DNA from 2 places in the Bradyrhizobium sp. Kon10 genome. Region 2 is predicted to be linked to the other one. Evidence: riboswitches for the same ligand, from Rfam matches in the RefSeq annotation. Region 2 holds a riboswitch; the other holds the start of a gene.
The links. A riboswitch is a leader RNA that binds a small molecule or an ion and turns the genes downstream of it on or off. The one in region 2 is predicted to bind S-adenosylmethionine.

Region 1: it holds a riboswitch for S-adenosylmethionine, as region 2 does, so the genes downstream of both, AC0L2O_RS04920 (O-succinylhomoserine sulfhydrylase) here and metX (homoserine O-acetyltransferase MetX) in region 2, are expected to answer to the same signal.

Annotation. Positions count from the first base shown of each region.
Region 1 covers NZ_JBVVOZ010000002.1:411,798-419,532, reverse strand. Annotated here, with positions in the region: gene AC0L2O_RS04945 (hypothetical protein) at 1-123, shown strand, start outside; gene AC0L2O_RS04940 (MATE family efflux transporter) at 120-1,565, opposite strand; gene AC0L2O_RS04935 (hypothetical protein) at 1,733-2,785, opposite strand; gene AC0L2O_RS04930 (PAS domain S-box protein) at 2,908-3,318, opposite strand; gene AC0L2O_RS04925 (2'-deoxycytidine 5'-triphosphate deaminase) at 3,426-4,562, opposite strand; SAM riboswitch at 4,640-4,719, shown strand; gene AC0L2O_RS04920 (O-succinylhomoserine sulfhydrylase) at 4,793-5,980, shown strand; gene AC0L2O_RS04915 (SGNH/GDSL hydrolase family protein) at 6,105-7,106, opposite strand; gene AC0L2O_RS04910 (SGNH/GDSL hydrolase family protein) at 7,119-7,735, opposite strand, start outside.
Region 2 covers NZ_JBVVOZ010000008.1:228,528-236,262, forward strand. Annotated here, with positions in the region: gene AC0L2O_RS14685 (hypothetical protein) at 101-1,672, shown strand; gene AC0L2O_RS14690 (prephenate/arogenate dehydrogenase family protein) at 1,786-2,721, opposite strand; gene hisC (histidinol-phosphate transaminase) at 2,718-3,815, opposite strand; gene AC0L2O_RS14700 (chorismate mutase) at 3,851-4,699, opposite strand; SAM riboswitch at 4,916-4,995, shown strand; gene metX (homoserine O-acetyltransferase MetX) at 5,087-6,289, shown strand; gene metW (methionine biosynthesis protein MetW) at 6,292-6,954, shown strand; gene AC0L2O_RS14715 (alpha/beta fold hydrolase) at 7,077-7,735, opposite strand, start outside.

The sequences.
Region 1 (7,735 bases), on a different contig from region 2:
GGCGGCGACATCATGGGCATGCTCGGCGGTTCCGGCGGTGGCGAGATGATGGCGATGATCCCGCAATTGATGCGGCTCGCCAATGTCGGTGGTGGCGGCCACCGCCGCCATAGAAATCGCTAGTCAATCGCTGCCGACAGCGCCGGGCGAACGGCGGGCTTCTTCTCCCGCGGTCCCCAGCGTGTCAGCACCACGCTCGAGCATGACAGCAGGCCGAGCACGACCATCGAGCTCGCGGCGAGCCAGAAGAAGTTTTGCGCGGTGGCGTCGTGCGTCGACAGCCACCAGCCGCAAGCGGCGATGTAGATGAGGCGCGCGGTCTGCGCCAGCACCGGCCCGATCACCTTGGCCGCGCCTTGCGACGAGAAATACATCGTCGAGGCAAGGCCGATGAAGGCATAGAACGGCGCCACCGTCGACAAATATTGATGGCTTGTGGCGCGCACCGTTGCGCTGTCGGTAAAAATATTGACCCAAACGTCCGGGAACAGCGCGACCAGGCACGCCGGCGCACCGACGGCGACGAACGCGGACGCACCTGCGATCCAGGCGATGCGCCGGGCGCGCGCGATGCGGCCGGCGCCGATCGCCATGCCGATCATCGGCACCGAGGCGATGCCGAACGAGAATGCGATCGACGTCAGCAGGAATTCGAGGCGCGCGCCGATGCCGTAGCCGGCGAGGATCGCGGTGCCGAATTTCGCCAGCATGTGGGTGAAGATCGAGATCGTCAGCACCGATTGCAGCGGCGAGAAGCAGGCGATCGCGCCCACTTTCAGGATATCGAAGAACATCGCCCACTGGATGCGAAGCCCGCGCAGCTTCGGCACGACGCGCGCGCGGCCGGAGAACAGGTACCAGCCCATCACGCAGATGTTCATGGAATAGGCGATCAGCGAGCCGGCCGCGACGCCGCGCATGCCGAACTGCGGCACCGGCCCAAGCCCGAGCCCCAGCGTCCCGCCAAGCACGACCTGCCAGACCGCTGAATTGAGGATCAGCAGCGACGGCAACTTCATGTTGCCGGTGCCGCGCAATACGCCCGCCATGGTGTTGAGCAGCCAGGGCAGCACCGCGCCGCCGAAGAACACCTGCGTGTAGGCGACCGCATGAGCCAGCACATTGCCGCGACCACCGAGCATCTCGAGTACCTCTGGTCCGAAGATCAGCATGCCCAGCATGAAGACGAGGCCGAAGGTGATGCCGATCAGCAGCGCATGCGCGGCGAGGGTGCCGGCGCGTTCGCGATCGCCGGCGCCGAGCGCACGCGCGATAGCGGAAGCCACCGCGCCGCCCATGGCGCCGCCGGACATGGTCATGGTCAAGATCACGGTCGGAAACACCAGCGCCATCGCAGCCAGCGCCTCGACACCGAGCCGTCCGATATAGGAAGTCTCCGCGATCACCACGCAGGTGCCGGCGGAGAGCGCGACCACGTTCGGCCAGGCGAGCCCGAGCAGCGTGCGCAGGATCGGACCGTCGGTCAGCGCGCTCCTCATCGGCCGCGGAGGCGGCGGCAACGGACGCTCTTGTTCATCGACCGGGATTTCGGCGATGTCGGACATTTCCTCTCCCGGGCACAAGCGCCATTTGCGGCGCGGCAATGACTAGGTGTGCCAATTGATTGGTTCGCGCAAAACGCGCAACGACGGGCTTGTTAGCACGGCACGCAGCGATTCCTCCTGCGTCAGGTGCAGGCGTGCCCTGCGGCAGCGCATTTCAAGTGGTGGAATTACTCGACGGTCCAGACCAGCGGCGGGCGACCACCCTTCGCCGGACGCAGGTGCACGCTGATATGGCGGCCGCAACCAGCAGCCAGGCCCTCGAACAAGCCCTCCAGCACCTTGGTGCAGGCGGGGTGATAGTCGGCGACATCCTCCATCAGCTTCCAGCTGTGCTGGCTGAGTTCGGACGTGCCTTCGGACTCCGCCATGTGGACCGCGTCGTCCTGAGCAGCGAACAGCGCACCGAGGAATGACGCGAACTCGCGCGCCCCGCCACGACCCATCGCGAGTGCCCCGGCAGTGTCGTCGAAGAATTGCATGCCGATGAGCTTGCCGGTCAGGCGCAGCAGGTAGCCGGCATCTTCCGGGCCGAACAGTTGCACCATCACCGGCGCGGCAGTGCGGACGTATTCCATCGCATAGTTGCGATAGGCTTTCTCCAGCCGCGGTTTCGGCCAGCTTGCGACCGGCAAAGCCGGAGCCGCGGCCACATCGAACAGCGGCGCTTCGAGATGCCGCGCATACACGAGCCGCTGGTCGAGTTCGAGCGGTTGGTCATGTTGATAATAATAGCCCTCGAGCCCGTCTTGCCCATCGACGCTCTGCTTGGTGCAGACGAAGCCGAGCCTGAGATCGCCGAGCGCGACGCCATTGTTGGCGTGCCAGCCGCGCAGCATCGCGCGGCTGACCTCGCCGGGCACGCCGCAGATCGCCGGCCCCTTCCAGATCCAGCGCGGCGGCGGATAGCGGATCCAGGCTTTGCGGTCGCTCTCATGCATGTATTCGACATGCACGCCGCCGATCCAGTTGGAGAGATAGTGATATTGCGCAGCCGCGACCGCCGGCGGCAGATGGCTGAGCCCGAGCTTTTCGAGTCCGGGCAGGAAGCGCTCCTGCTGCTGGCGGCGAAACACGCGAAAGACGAACTCCGCGGCATCCGCCGTGCCGCGCCGCGTGACGACGGTGAGGATCAGGCCGGTGAAGTAGGCGTGGTAGAGATCGGCGACCGCGCGCCAGCGTGTCCATTCGGCTTGCTGCGCGGAGTCTGCGGCGGCGGTCATGTTCGCTCCCGATCGTTGTTTTGATCGAGTGTGTCACTGCATTCGCCGACACACAACCTGAGCGGCACGCATGACACCCTGCACGCCGCCCGCCAATTCCGCATCACGAGTTGTGCGCAGCCTTAGTTTTGCGCAGCTTTGGCCGCGCGCTCGCGCTCGATGCGCTCGGTCACGTCGCGGGCCATGGCCACCGATCCCTGCACTGCTCCGCCGGCGTCGCGCACCAATGCGAAAGTCATCTCGATGTAGAGCTTGCGACCGCTCTTGTGCAGCGCGCGGGTCAGTGTAGGCCGCCCGGCCAGCCTCATCGCGCCGCTGGCAAGCGCGGCCTCAAAGCCTTTCCAGTGCGCGGCGCGCAGATGTTCGGGAATGATCAGGTCGAGATTTTGGCCTAGCGCTTCCTCGGCGGAGAAGCCGAACAGTGCGCACGATGCGCGATTCCAGCGCATGATCGTGCCGGAGCGATCCGAATAGATCAGCGCGTCCGCGACGTCGTCGAGGATCTTTGCATCGAGTTCAGGTTGATCTGTCATCTCGCCACCTCGGACGAAATGTAGCCCGGATGCAGCGCAGCGCAATCCGGGTTCTGCTTCCCGGCGAGGGTTCCCGGATTTCGCTGCGCTCCATCCGGGCTGCGGAATTAAACCCGGAAATGCTTGCTCAGCTTCAGGCCCTGCGCCTGGTAGTTCGAGCCGATGCGCTGGCCGTACATGGCATCGGGGCGCGCCAGCATTTTCTCATAGACGAGACGGCCCACGATCTGGCCGTGCTCGAGAATGAACGGCACTTCGCGCGAACGCACTTCAAGCACGGCACGCGATCCGCGCCCGCCGGCACCGGCATAGCCGAAGCCGGGATCGAAGAAGCCGGCATAATGCACGCGGAATTCGCCGACCAGCGGATCGAACGGCACCATCTCCGCGGCGTAGTCGGGCGGGACCTGCACGGCCTCTTTCGAGGCGAGGATGTAGAACTCGCCGGGATCGAGGATCAGACGACCATCGGGACGCGCCGCGATCGGCTCCCAGAAATCATCGACCGCATAGCCGGCGCGACGATCGACATCGACCACGCCGGTGTGGCGTTTGGCGCGATAGCCGACGAAGCCGCCGCTCTTCTCGCCGGAGAGATCGACCGACACGGCGACGCCACCGGTCAGATCGGCATCGTCGACGTCGACGAGACGCTCGGCCGCGTGCAGCGCCTCGAGTTCGTCGATGTTGAGGATGGCGTCTCCGGTTCGGAAGCGCACCTGGCTGAGGCGCGAGCCCTCGCTGACCAGGACCGGAAACGTCTTCGGGCTGATCTCGGCATAGAGCGGGCCGTGATAACCGGCGCCGATCATGTCGAAGCGGCGGGTGCCATCCGCGATCACGCGGGTGAAGACATCGAGCCGGCCGGTGGAGCTTTTCGGGTTTGCGGCCGCGACAATCTCCGGCGGCAGCGCAAGGCTTTCGAGCAGCGGCACGATGTAGACGCAGTTGGTCTCCAGCACCGCACCGTCAGCAAGGCTGAATTCGTGCAGCTTCAACTCGTCGATGCGCTCGGCCACCGTTGCGCCGGGGCCAGGCAGGAAGCTCGCACGGACACGGTAGACGATGTCGCCGAGACGAAGGTCGAGGCTCGCGGGCTGGATCTGGCTTTCGACGAAGTCGTACGAAGGCAGGATGAGCCCCGCTTCCGCCATCGCCGCGATCATGCGGTCGGGCAGGATACCATTGGCGTCGGCGGCAACCGTGAACGTCAACCGGGGGTCCTCATCAGGGGGTGCGTGCATCCAGACATGCAAGATACAGTTTTTTACGGCTAGCCGATGGATGTCTTGACGGAAAGGGTATTGCGGAATAAGAGCATGACTTATCCCGTGGTGATTTGAGCCGGCCGGCTTGCAGCCACGTTAAATAAATCGCTAAACAGGCCGGGGACCTCTGTGATCCCGGCCAGTGGAGATTTCCAGGCCGGTTTTTTTGTGACCATTTTCGACAAGATGGTCATGCGGAGGTACCTATGTCGAAGTCGCCTGCCAACTACCGTCCCGATACCCGCCTGGTCCATTCCGGCACGCTGCGCTCGCAATATGGCGAGACGTCCGAGGCGCTGTTCCTGACCCAGGGCTACGTCTACAACAGCGCCGAGGAATGCGAGGCGCGGTTCAAGGGCGAGGATCCCGGCTTCATCTATTCGCGCTACTCGAACCCGACCATCGCAATGTTCGAGCGCCGCATGATCGAGCTCGAAGGCGCGGAGGCCGCCCGCTCCGCCGCGACCGGGATGGCCGCGGTGACAACCGCGATCCTCGCGCCGCTGAAGTCCGGCGATCACGTGGTGGCTTCGCGCGCCCTGTTCGGCTCGTGCCTCTACGTCATTCAGGATCTGCTTCCCCGCTACGGCATCGAGACCACGCTGGTCGACGGCTTCGACCTCGACCAGTGGCAGCGCGCGCTCAAGCCGAACACCAAGACGTTCTTCCTGGAGAGCCCGACCAATCCGACGCTCGACGTGCTCGACATCCCCGCGATTGCCGAGATCGCGCACAGCGGCGGCGCGCGCCTCATCGTCGACAACGTGTTCGCAACGCCGATCTGGCAGAGTCCGCTCGCGCTCGGTGCCGACGTCGTGGTCTATTCCGCGACCAAGCACATTGACGGCCAGGGCCGCTGCCTCGGCGGCGTCATCCTGTCTTCGGAAGCCTTCATCGCCGAGCACATCCACAATTTCATGCGCCAGACCGGCCCGTCGATCTCGCCGTTCAACGCCTGGGTCCTGCTCAAGGGCCTGGAAACGCTGGCGGTGCGCGTGCGCGCGCAGACCGAGACGGCGGCACGCATCGCCGACGTGCTGGCGAGCCATCCGAAGATTTCGCGACTGGTCTATCCCGGCCGTGCCGATCATCCGCAGGCGGAGCTGGTGAAGAAGCAGATGCGCGGCGGCTCGACGCTGGTCGGCTTCGAGGTCAAGGGCGGCAAGCAGGGCGCGTTCCGCGTGCTCAACGAGCTCAAGCTCGCCAAGATTTCCAATAATCTCGGCGACGCCAAGAGCCTAGTGACGCATCCGGCCACTACGACCCATCAGCGGCTGAAGCCGGACGATCGCGCCGCGCTCGGCATCAGCGAGGGCTTCATCCGCTTCTCCGCGGGGCTCGAGCATCCGGACGATCTGATCGAGGATCTGACCGCGGCGCTGGAGAAGGCGTAAAGGGCGCCAAGGGCTCGGAATCGTGGCGTGGGCAAAGCGAAGCGTGCCCACCAAACACAATCACATTGACGATAGATGGTGGGCACGGCGCGCAAAGAGCGCGCCTTTGCCCACCCTACGACACCTACATCGGCCGGTAGGTCCGCACATCCGCCGGCACGTTTACGCCGAGCTTGATCTGGCCGACCGAGTGGATGATGTCGTCGCCGAGCAGCTGGGCGAAGCAGGCGTAGCCCCAATCGTTCATGTGCAAGCCGTCGGAGATCACGAAGCTCTCGACCGGAATCGCCTGCTTCTCGTGCCAGTCGCGCATCACTTCGAAACGCGGGAAGATGCCGACGTGGCGGAGCTCGGCGACCTTACCGAGCAGCTTCACCATTTTTCCGGCGCTCTCCGCGCGCTGCGTCACCTGCGGCGAATATTGCGGATCGACCAGCACCACGTCGGTGCCGCCGCCGGCCTGGATGCGGGAGATGCCGTCCCCGACCATCTTGGCGGTATCGCCGGGATCGAGGTTGCGCAGCACGGCATTGGTGCCGACCTGCCAGATCACGAGATCCGGATGTACGTCGATCACCTCCTTCTGGAGGCGCTTCATCATCTCGGGCGCGTCCTCGCCGCCGACGCCGGCATTGATGACGGAGATGTCGGCGGTCGGATACTGCCGGCGCAGCTGCGCGGCGAGACGGTTCGGATAGTTGAAGTCCGGTGAGCTCGCGCCGTAACCTGCGGTCGACGACGAGCCGAACGCGACGATCACGACCGGCTTTCCGGCGACGAGCTTGTTCGCGACATGCGGCAGCGAGCCCATCGCCTTCGCTGCGCCCTTCGGCGCCAGACAGGGTACGCGGCTGAAGATGTCGCCAGCGGATTTCGCGACCTGCTTCACTTTATCGATGGCGCGCGAGGTGAGGCCGCGCTGCTCGGCAGGCGGCTGGCTGGCCGCAGCGGCCGTGGTCTGGGCTGATGATGCAGGAGCGGGATCAGCCGTCTGTGCCGGGGCCGGCGTTGCTTGCGCGGCTTGTGCGTGAGCTGGTGCCAGCGAGACCGGCGCCAGCAACAGCAGCGCCGCCGCTGCGGCTGCAGCCAGCCATGTCGTCAGGCAAAAAGGGCGGAGAGAACTCATTAACGCTAGACCTCAATTTTGCTGCTGGGCCGGCTCCAGATGGGCAGCGTCGATCACGAACTGCGCCAACGCCCGGCCAAGGCAATCATGGACCTGCTTCGCCAGTTCAGGCCCGCGGGACGGGCTGAACAGGTCGAACTGGCCCTGATCATTCCACTGCCGCATGATCGCGAAACGGTCGAACAGCGGCACATCATGCTCCTGCGCCACCACCCGCAAATTGTCGAGATAGGGCGGCGCCGAGATCATGGTTTCGGTACGCGGGCTGTACTGCAAATTCATCAACACGACGTCAGCCCCCGCATTTTGCAACGCAGTAACCCCGTCGGTCACCGCGCTGCGAAAATCCTCGGGATCAATGGATCGGATAGCATCTACCGTCCCGGTCTGCCAGATGACCAAAGTAGGTGCTTTTGCTTCCATCAGCTTAACAAAGGTGGTCGCGGCCTCCTCCGCGGTTCTCTTGCTCTGTATTTCTACGGAGACGTGCACGGCTTCCGATGGCGGCAGCTTCTCCTTGAGGATCATCTCCATGCGCGCCGGATACGAGCTGCTCTCCGACGATGGAATCGTCGTTGAGCGACTGCCGATCACGAGAATTTCGAGCGGTTTGCCGGCCTTGATGGCCT
Region 2 (7,735 bases):
AAGCACGGCCTCATTCACATCACTCCACATCAGGGAAGCACGCACGCGCCGGAGGAGGCGCGACGAACATGACCTGCTTCTCCAGAGGAGGGAAGTTCACGTGCGGATCATCAATTGCGGACTGATGCTGAGCATTCTCGCTGCCTGTTCGGGGCAGGCGCGTGCCGACGACAATGTCACGACCGAAATCCAGGCGCTCAAGACCAAGCTGAAGGAACTCCAGCAGCGCGTCGATTCGGAGGCGCGCAAGACGCGTCAGGTCGAAATGGCGCAATCGAAAGCCGCGCCACTGCCGGCGACCTACAAGGCGCTTCCCGTCGATCCATGTGCGGCCGGAAAGGTCTGCTACAAGGACGTGACGCTGACATTCGGCGGCTGGGTCGATCTCACCGGCATCTACCGGTCCCGCAACATCGCCTCCGATACCGGCTCGGTCTACAACTTCATCCCCTACCAGCAGAGCCACAATTTTGATGTCCCCGAGACGCGGTTCTCCGCGCGCCAGAGCCGCTTCTCGGTGCTCGCCGAAGGCAACGCCGATCCTGATACGCATCTGGCCGGCTACGGCGAAATCGATTTCGAAGGCGCGGCGCAAACGGCGAGCTCAGTTGCCACCAACTCCTTCAACCCGCGGATGCGGCAACTCAGCCTCGAGCTCGACCGGACGGATCTCGGCGTTCACTTTCTCGCGGGACAATCCTGGTCGCTCAACGCGCCGACCAGGTCCGGCATCGATCCTCGTGCCGTCGATGCGCCGGGCGTGATCGACTTCGAATCCGTTCCGGGATTCCTCGCAGCACGGCAACCAGGCATTCGCGTCTGGCAGGACATCGGACCCGAGTTCAAGCTGGCCGCCTCGGTCGAAAATCCGCAGACCGCCTTCTTCGGCGGCAACGTGCCGGCGGTCGGCACGCCCGCGGTTGGCCCGCAGGGCGTGCTCAACCCGAACCTCCAGGTCAATCTGACCGGGCCGGGCGGCAGCTTCTTCAACAATCTCAACAATGTCAGTCTGAACCAGGTCCCTGACGTCACCGTCAAGGCGGCCTGGGATCCAAGGCTTGGACCCTACAAGCTGCATGTCGAGGGCTGGGCGCTCTACCGCCAGCTGCTCGATCGATTCAACTCCGCCAACCACAGCTACGATACGGGCAGCTTCGGCGGGCACGTCTTTGCCGAGCTGATTCCGAAGACCCTCGACCTTCAGCTCTACGGCGCCCACGGCGTGCTCGGCCGCTTCACGGCGACGCCGTTCCCCGATGCGGCGGTGGCGCAAGATGGCACCGTGCTTCCGCTGTCGATCACGGCGGCCGCGGTCGGGCTGATCTGGCACGCAACGCCGAGCCTCGACGTCTACAGCTATGCAGGTCTGGAAAAAGCCAAGGCCAATTTCGCCAACGTCGGAACGGTGCCGTTCGGCTACGGCAACCCGCTCTACAACAACACCGGCTGCTTCACTGAAAACACGCCGGCTGCGAGCTGCAACGGCAATACCAAGGAGGTTCGTCAGGTCACCGCCGGCGTCTACCACACTCTCTACCAGGGCAATTACGGCACGCTCAAAGCCGGCGTGCAGTATTCCTACACCCAGCGCATCGCCTTCGCCGGTGTCGGTGGCGCGCCGAAGACGGACGACAACGTCGTGATGACGCAGATCCGCTACTATCCGTTCTAGGCAGAGAGCCACGCGGGTTCGTAGCCTGGATGGAGCGAAGCGCAATCCGGGAGTCTTGCCTCAAGCAAAGGCGTCCCGGATGACGCTTGCGCTCCATCCGGGCTACTCGCGCGCTACGGCTTCTTCAGCGCGGCGTGCGGGCGGCCGAAATCGGGCGCCGCCGAATCCTGGCCGATCTCGACAATGCCGCGGCGGATGGCGCGGGTGCGGGTGAAATGCTCGAACAGCGCCTCGCCGTCGCCGCGACGGATGGCGCGGGTGAGTTTTGCGAGATCCTCGGTGAAGGTGCCGAGCATCTCCAGCACAGCCTCCTTGTTGGCGAGGAAGACGTCGCGCCACATCGTCGGATCGGACGCCGCGATGCGGGTGAAGTCGCGAAAGCCGCCGGCGGAGAACTTGATGACTTCCGATTCCGTCACCTGCGCCAGTTCATCGGCGGTGCCGACGATGGTGTAGGCGATCAGATGCGGCAAATGGCTGGTGATCGCGAGCACGAGATCATGATGATCCGGCGTCATCACCTCGACCTTGGCGCCCATCGCCGTCCAGAACGCGCGCAGATGCGCGACGGCAGCAGCATCGGTGCCTTCCGGCGGCGTGAGGATGCACCAGCGGTTGATGAAGAGCTCGGCGAAGCCCGAATCGGGTCCCGAATGCTCGGTGCCTGCGACCGGATGCGCCGGTACGAAATGAACACCCTGCGGCAGATGCGGCGCCATGTCCCTGACGATGGCGCCCTTGACCGAGCCCACGTCCGAGATGATCGCACCCGGCTTCAGATGCGCAGCGATCTCCTGCGCCACCGGACCGCAGGCGCCGACGGGAATGCAGAGGATGACGAGATCGGCGTCCTTCACCGCTTCCGCATTGGTCGCCACGACATGGTCGACGATACCGAGCTCGAGCACCCGCGCGCGCGTCTGCTCCGAGCGCGCGGTGGTGACGATCTCGGAAGCCAGGCCCTGGAGCTTCGCAGCGCGCGCGATCGAGCCGCCGATCAGGCCGAAGCCGATCAGCGCGACGCGCTGGAAGTGCGCCGCCGCCTTCATCTGCCGGCCACGAAGTCGCGCAAGGCCTCGACGACGAGGCGGTTGGCCTCCTCGGTGCCGATGGTCATGCGCAGCGCATGCGGCAGGCCGTAGTTCTTCAACGCGCGCAACACGAGACCGCGTTTGGTGAGGAACGCGTCGGCGTCATCGGCGGTCTTGCCCTTGTCGACCGGGAACTGGATCAGCACGAAATTGGCGACGCCCGGCGTCACTTTGAGTCCGAGCTTGCTGATTTCCTCGCTCAGCCAGTTGCGCCAGGTCTCGGTGAACTGCTTCGACATCGCCTGGTGCGCAGTGTCCTCGATCGCGGCGACGGCCGCGTACATCGCCGGCGTCGACACATTGAAGGGACCGCGGATGCGGTTCACGGCATCTATGACGTGTTCAGGGCCGAACATCCAGCCGACGCGCAGCGCCGCGAGGCCGTGGATCTTGGAGAAGGTGTGCGTCACCACGGTGTTTTCTGTGGTGGCGACGAGTTCGATCCCCATTTCATAATCGTTGCGAGAAACATAGTCGGCATAGGCGGCGTCCAGCACCAGCAGGACATGCGAGGGCAGGCCGGCGCGCAGGCGCTTGACCTCGTCGAATGGCAAATAGGTGCCGGTCGGGTTGTTGGGATTGGCGAGCCAGACCAGTTTTGTGCGCGGCGTCACGGCTTTCAGGATCGCGTCGACATCGGCGGTGAGGTTCGTCTCCGCCGCAACGACATTCTTGGCGCCGACCGCCATGGTCGCGATCGGGTACACCAGGAAGCCGTGGGTGGTGGAGATCGCCTCATCACCCTGGCTGAGATAGGTGTGGGCGAGCAGATTGAGGATCTCGTCCGAGCCGGCGCCGCAGATGATGCGGTTGGGATCGAGCCCGAAAGAACGGCCGATCGCCTCGCGCAGCACGCGCGAGGTGCCTTCCGGATAATCCTCCAGGTGATCGGCCACGTGCTTGAACGCCTCGATCGCCTTCGGTGAGGGCCCGAACGGCGTCTCGTTGGCCGAGAGCTTGAACACCTTGCGGCCGGGCTCGGCCACCGGGCTCTTGCCGGGCGTGTAGGGCGCAATATCGAGAATGCCGGGATTCGGCACGGGGCGGGACATCTTCAACTCCGGATAGGCTGGTCGAGGTTCGCGATTTAGGGTTTCGACCCGATCGGGGGCACCGTATAGCGCGTTGCGTGGCTGCCGACGAGGGCCGTGGAGCGCACCGATGCCCCCGCTTCGATCAGGGCAGCCTTGATCTTGTCGAGGCTGCTTGCTGCGGTGACGGAGACCAGCAGGGCCGCGCCGTCGAAGGCGGTATCGGGCACCGCCACGATCTCGGCCAGCGGCGACAGCGCCCGTGCGACCTCGGCATTCCAGCCCGAAACGCGCACGCTGAAGGTCTCGACCTCCGTCACCAGGGCGCTGTCGGCGACGCGCGAGACCGCGAACACGGGCAGCGCGGCCGGATGGTCGGCGCGCTCGACGAAGGGCAGCCGCGCGATGATTTTTGGCGCACCTTCCTGCTCGAGCAACAGCCACCACGGCGTGCGGCTGGAGGTCGCCGAGACCAGCGCCAGATCGCCCTTGGATTTCGCCACCGCCTCGACTGCGGCCTGCGCGCTGAAATGCGCGACGTAGGGCACCGTGAAGCCGAAATGGAATCGCGCGGAATCGCGCATCGCGGGCTCGCTCACCGAGATGTCCGCGTGCACCGCGAACGGCGCCTGGACGTAAGTGAAGGTCGAGATGATGACGCGCCAGATGCTCTCGACCGTGTCGAGCGGCAGGATGCCGCGATGACGCTGCACGAGGTCGCGCATCATGGCGGCCTCGCGCGCCGGGCGGAAGGCGGAGCCGACCTCCTGGGTCTGCTTCACCTGGATCAGGCGGTCGATGATGTCGCCGCGCTGCATCAGCAGGCGATGCATGCCCTCGTCGATCGCGTCGATCTCCTTGCGCAATTCCTGCAACGATGGTGGCGCGGGCGGACGTTGGGACATATCTGACAGCGGCTATTGAGAGGCGTTCCAATACGGATCGGGACGAGGGGACCAGCAAGTCCGGATCCGCTGCGATCGACCTCTGATTAGGCAGGATGGGCGGTGAAAGCAAAGAGAAATGCAAAGGAAAATAGGGCCTGTTCGGCTGAGGATGCAGAGTGGAATGTGGCTGATCCGGACCGCGACTTGACGAAAACCGCCCAAGCCAGTAGGTTTTGCCTGTTCCGTGGTCATTTGAGCCGGCCGGCTTGCAGCCACGTTAAAAAACTCGCTAAACAGGCCGGGGACGCTTTCGATCCCGGCCGAACCTATCGTTCAGGCCGGGTTTTTTATGGCCTGATGTCAGTAGCGATCCGAAGTCCGATCGCAAACGAGGTCGATGGTCAGATGGTTGGCGTCAAGTCGATTCCGAGTCCCGCGATCAGTGCCGACGACCGGTCGCATGAGGTGGATCATCCGAGTTCGCCGGTCGCGCATTTCGGCGCCGATCAGCCGCTGCGGCTCGATTGCGGCATCGATCTCTCTCCGTTCCAGATCGCGTATCAGATCTATGGCGAGCTCAATGCCGATCGCTCCAATGCAATCCTGATCTGCCATGCGCTGACGCTCGACCAGCACGTCGCCAATGTTCATCCGCTGACCGGCAAACCGGGCTGGTGGGAAATCATGGTCGGCCCCGGCCGCCCGCTCGATACCGACAAGTACTTCATCATCTGCTCGAACGTGATCGGTGGCTGCATGGGCTCGACCGGCCCTGCCTCGACCAATCCCGCAACCGGCAAGGTGTGGGGGCTGGATTTTCCGATCATTACGATCCCCGACATGGTGCGGGCGCAGGCCATGCTGCTCGACCGCCTCGGCATCGAGACGCTGCTCTGCGTTGTCGGGGGGTCGATGGGCGGCATGCAGGTGTTGCAATGGACCGCGGCCTATCCGAACCGCGTGTTCTCCGCGCTCCCGACCGCATGCAGCACGCGTCATTCGGCGCAGAACATCGCCTTCCACGAGCTCGGCCGGCAGGCGGTCATGGCCGATCCGGACTGGCATGGTGGACGCTATGTCGATCAGGCGACGCATCCGCATCGCGGCCTCGCCGTGGCGCGGATGGCCGGGCACATCACCTATCTCTCGGACGCGGCGCTGCACCGCAAGTTCGGACGGCGCATGCAGGACCGCGAGCTGCCGACCTTTTCGTTCGACGCCGACTTCCAGGTCGAGAGCTATCTGCGCTACCAGGGCTCGTCGTTCGTCGAACGGTTCGATGCCAACACCTATCTCTATCTGACCCGCGCCATGGACTATTTCGACATCGCCGCCGATCATGGCGGCGTGCTGGCAAAGGCGTTCGCCGGAATCCAGACCCGCTTCTGCGTGGTCTCCTTTACCAGCGACTGGCTGTTTCCGACCTCGGAATCGCGCGCGCTGGTGCATGCGCTGAACGCGTCGAGCGCGCGGGTGTCGTTTGCCGAGATCGAGACCGATCGCGGCCATGATGCCTTCCTGCTCGACGTGCCCGAATTCTTCGATATCTCGCGTGCTTTCCTGCAATCGGCCGGCAAGGCGCGCGGGCTCAAGGATAAGGACGGCTAGCGATGTCTGTACAGGAAGTGCTGCCGCTGGGCGGCATTGCGACCGGGCAGCCCAGTGATTTTCGCGCGGACCATGTGCTGGTCGCCGAGATGGTCAAGCCGGGATCGAAGGTGCTCGACGTCGGCTGTGGCGAGGGCGATCTGCTGCAGCTGCTGGAAACCCGCGGCGTCGATGGCCGCGGCATCGAGCTGTCGCGGGAGGGCGTCAACCGCTGCGTCGCCAAGGGCCTCGCGGTGGTGCAGGGTGATGCCGATACCGACCTCGTCAACTATCCCGATGACGCCTTCGACTATGTGATCCTGTCGCAAACCTTGCAGGCGACGCGCCAGCCCAAGGTCGTGCTGGAGAATCTGCTGCGCATCGGCCGCCGCGCCATCGTGTCGTTCCCGAATTTCGGCTTCTGGAAGATGCGGCTCCAGCTGCTGGTGGGGGGCCACATGCCCCGCACCGAAAACCTGCCGGCAAGCTGGTACGACACCGCCAACATCCATTTCTGCACCATCAAGGATTTCGTCGAGCTCTGCGACGCCATCGGCGTCAAGATGGAGCGCGCCGAGGCGCTCGACCTCTACGGCCGACCGCTGCGGCTGCGGATGCCATGGTGGGTGTGGAATTTGTTCGGCGAGCAGGGGGTGTTTTTGCTCACGCGTGGCGGCGGGAAGTAAGATTACCGTAGCCCGGATGAAGCGCAGCGCAATCCGGGATTCTATCCGCGGACGCGAAGGCCCCGGACTACGCTGTCGCTCCATCCGGGCTACGCGATGGAGTGCGAGGCGGCGCCTTCGCGCTAATGCGCCGCCACTGATCTCGGATCTCGCACCGGCCACCGTCCCGCTTCCACCAACGTGACAAACCGCTCCACCGTCGCGTTGAACAGTGCCGGCTCCTCCAGATTGAGCACGTGGCCTGACTTCGGAAACATCGCGAGTCCCGCGGCCGGCAGCTGCTTCTTCAGAAACAGGCTCGCGCTCACGCACGGATCGTCCTCGTCGCCGCAGATGATGAGTGCCGGCGTCGAGACGCGTTCGATCGCGTCCGTCATCGTAAAGATCGAGGGACGGCCGGCCTGGAAGCCGCGCATCGTCCGCGCCGATCCCTTGGCGTCGTGCCGCGCCAGCGCGGCGTAGAAATCGGCGTGGCCGCGCGGATCCTTGACCAGGAAGGGAATCCGGCTCGGCGCCTCGCGCGTTGCTCTTGCCACCTCGGCGGAGCCGAGCGTCTCGAACTGCTCGGCATTGGCCCGGCACTGCTTGCGCCAGGCGTCGAGAGTCTCGATCTCCGAGCCGGAGCCGACGCCGGCGAGCGTCATCGACAGCGCGCGCTGCGACGCATTCAGTCCGATCTGCAGCGAAGAGTAAGCGCCCATCGACAGACCGACGAGATGCGCGCGATCGATTCCGAGATGGTCGAGCACGGCGAGCGCATCGGTGTAGAAATGGGTGTAGC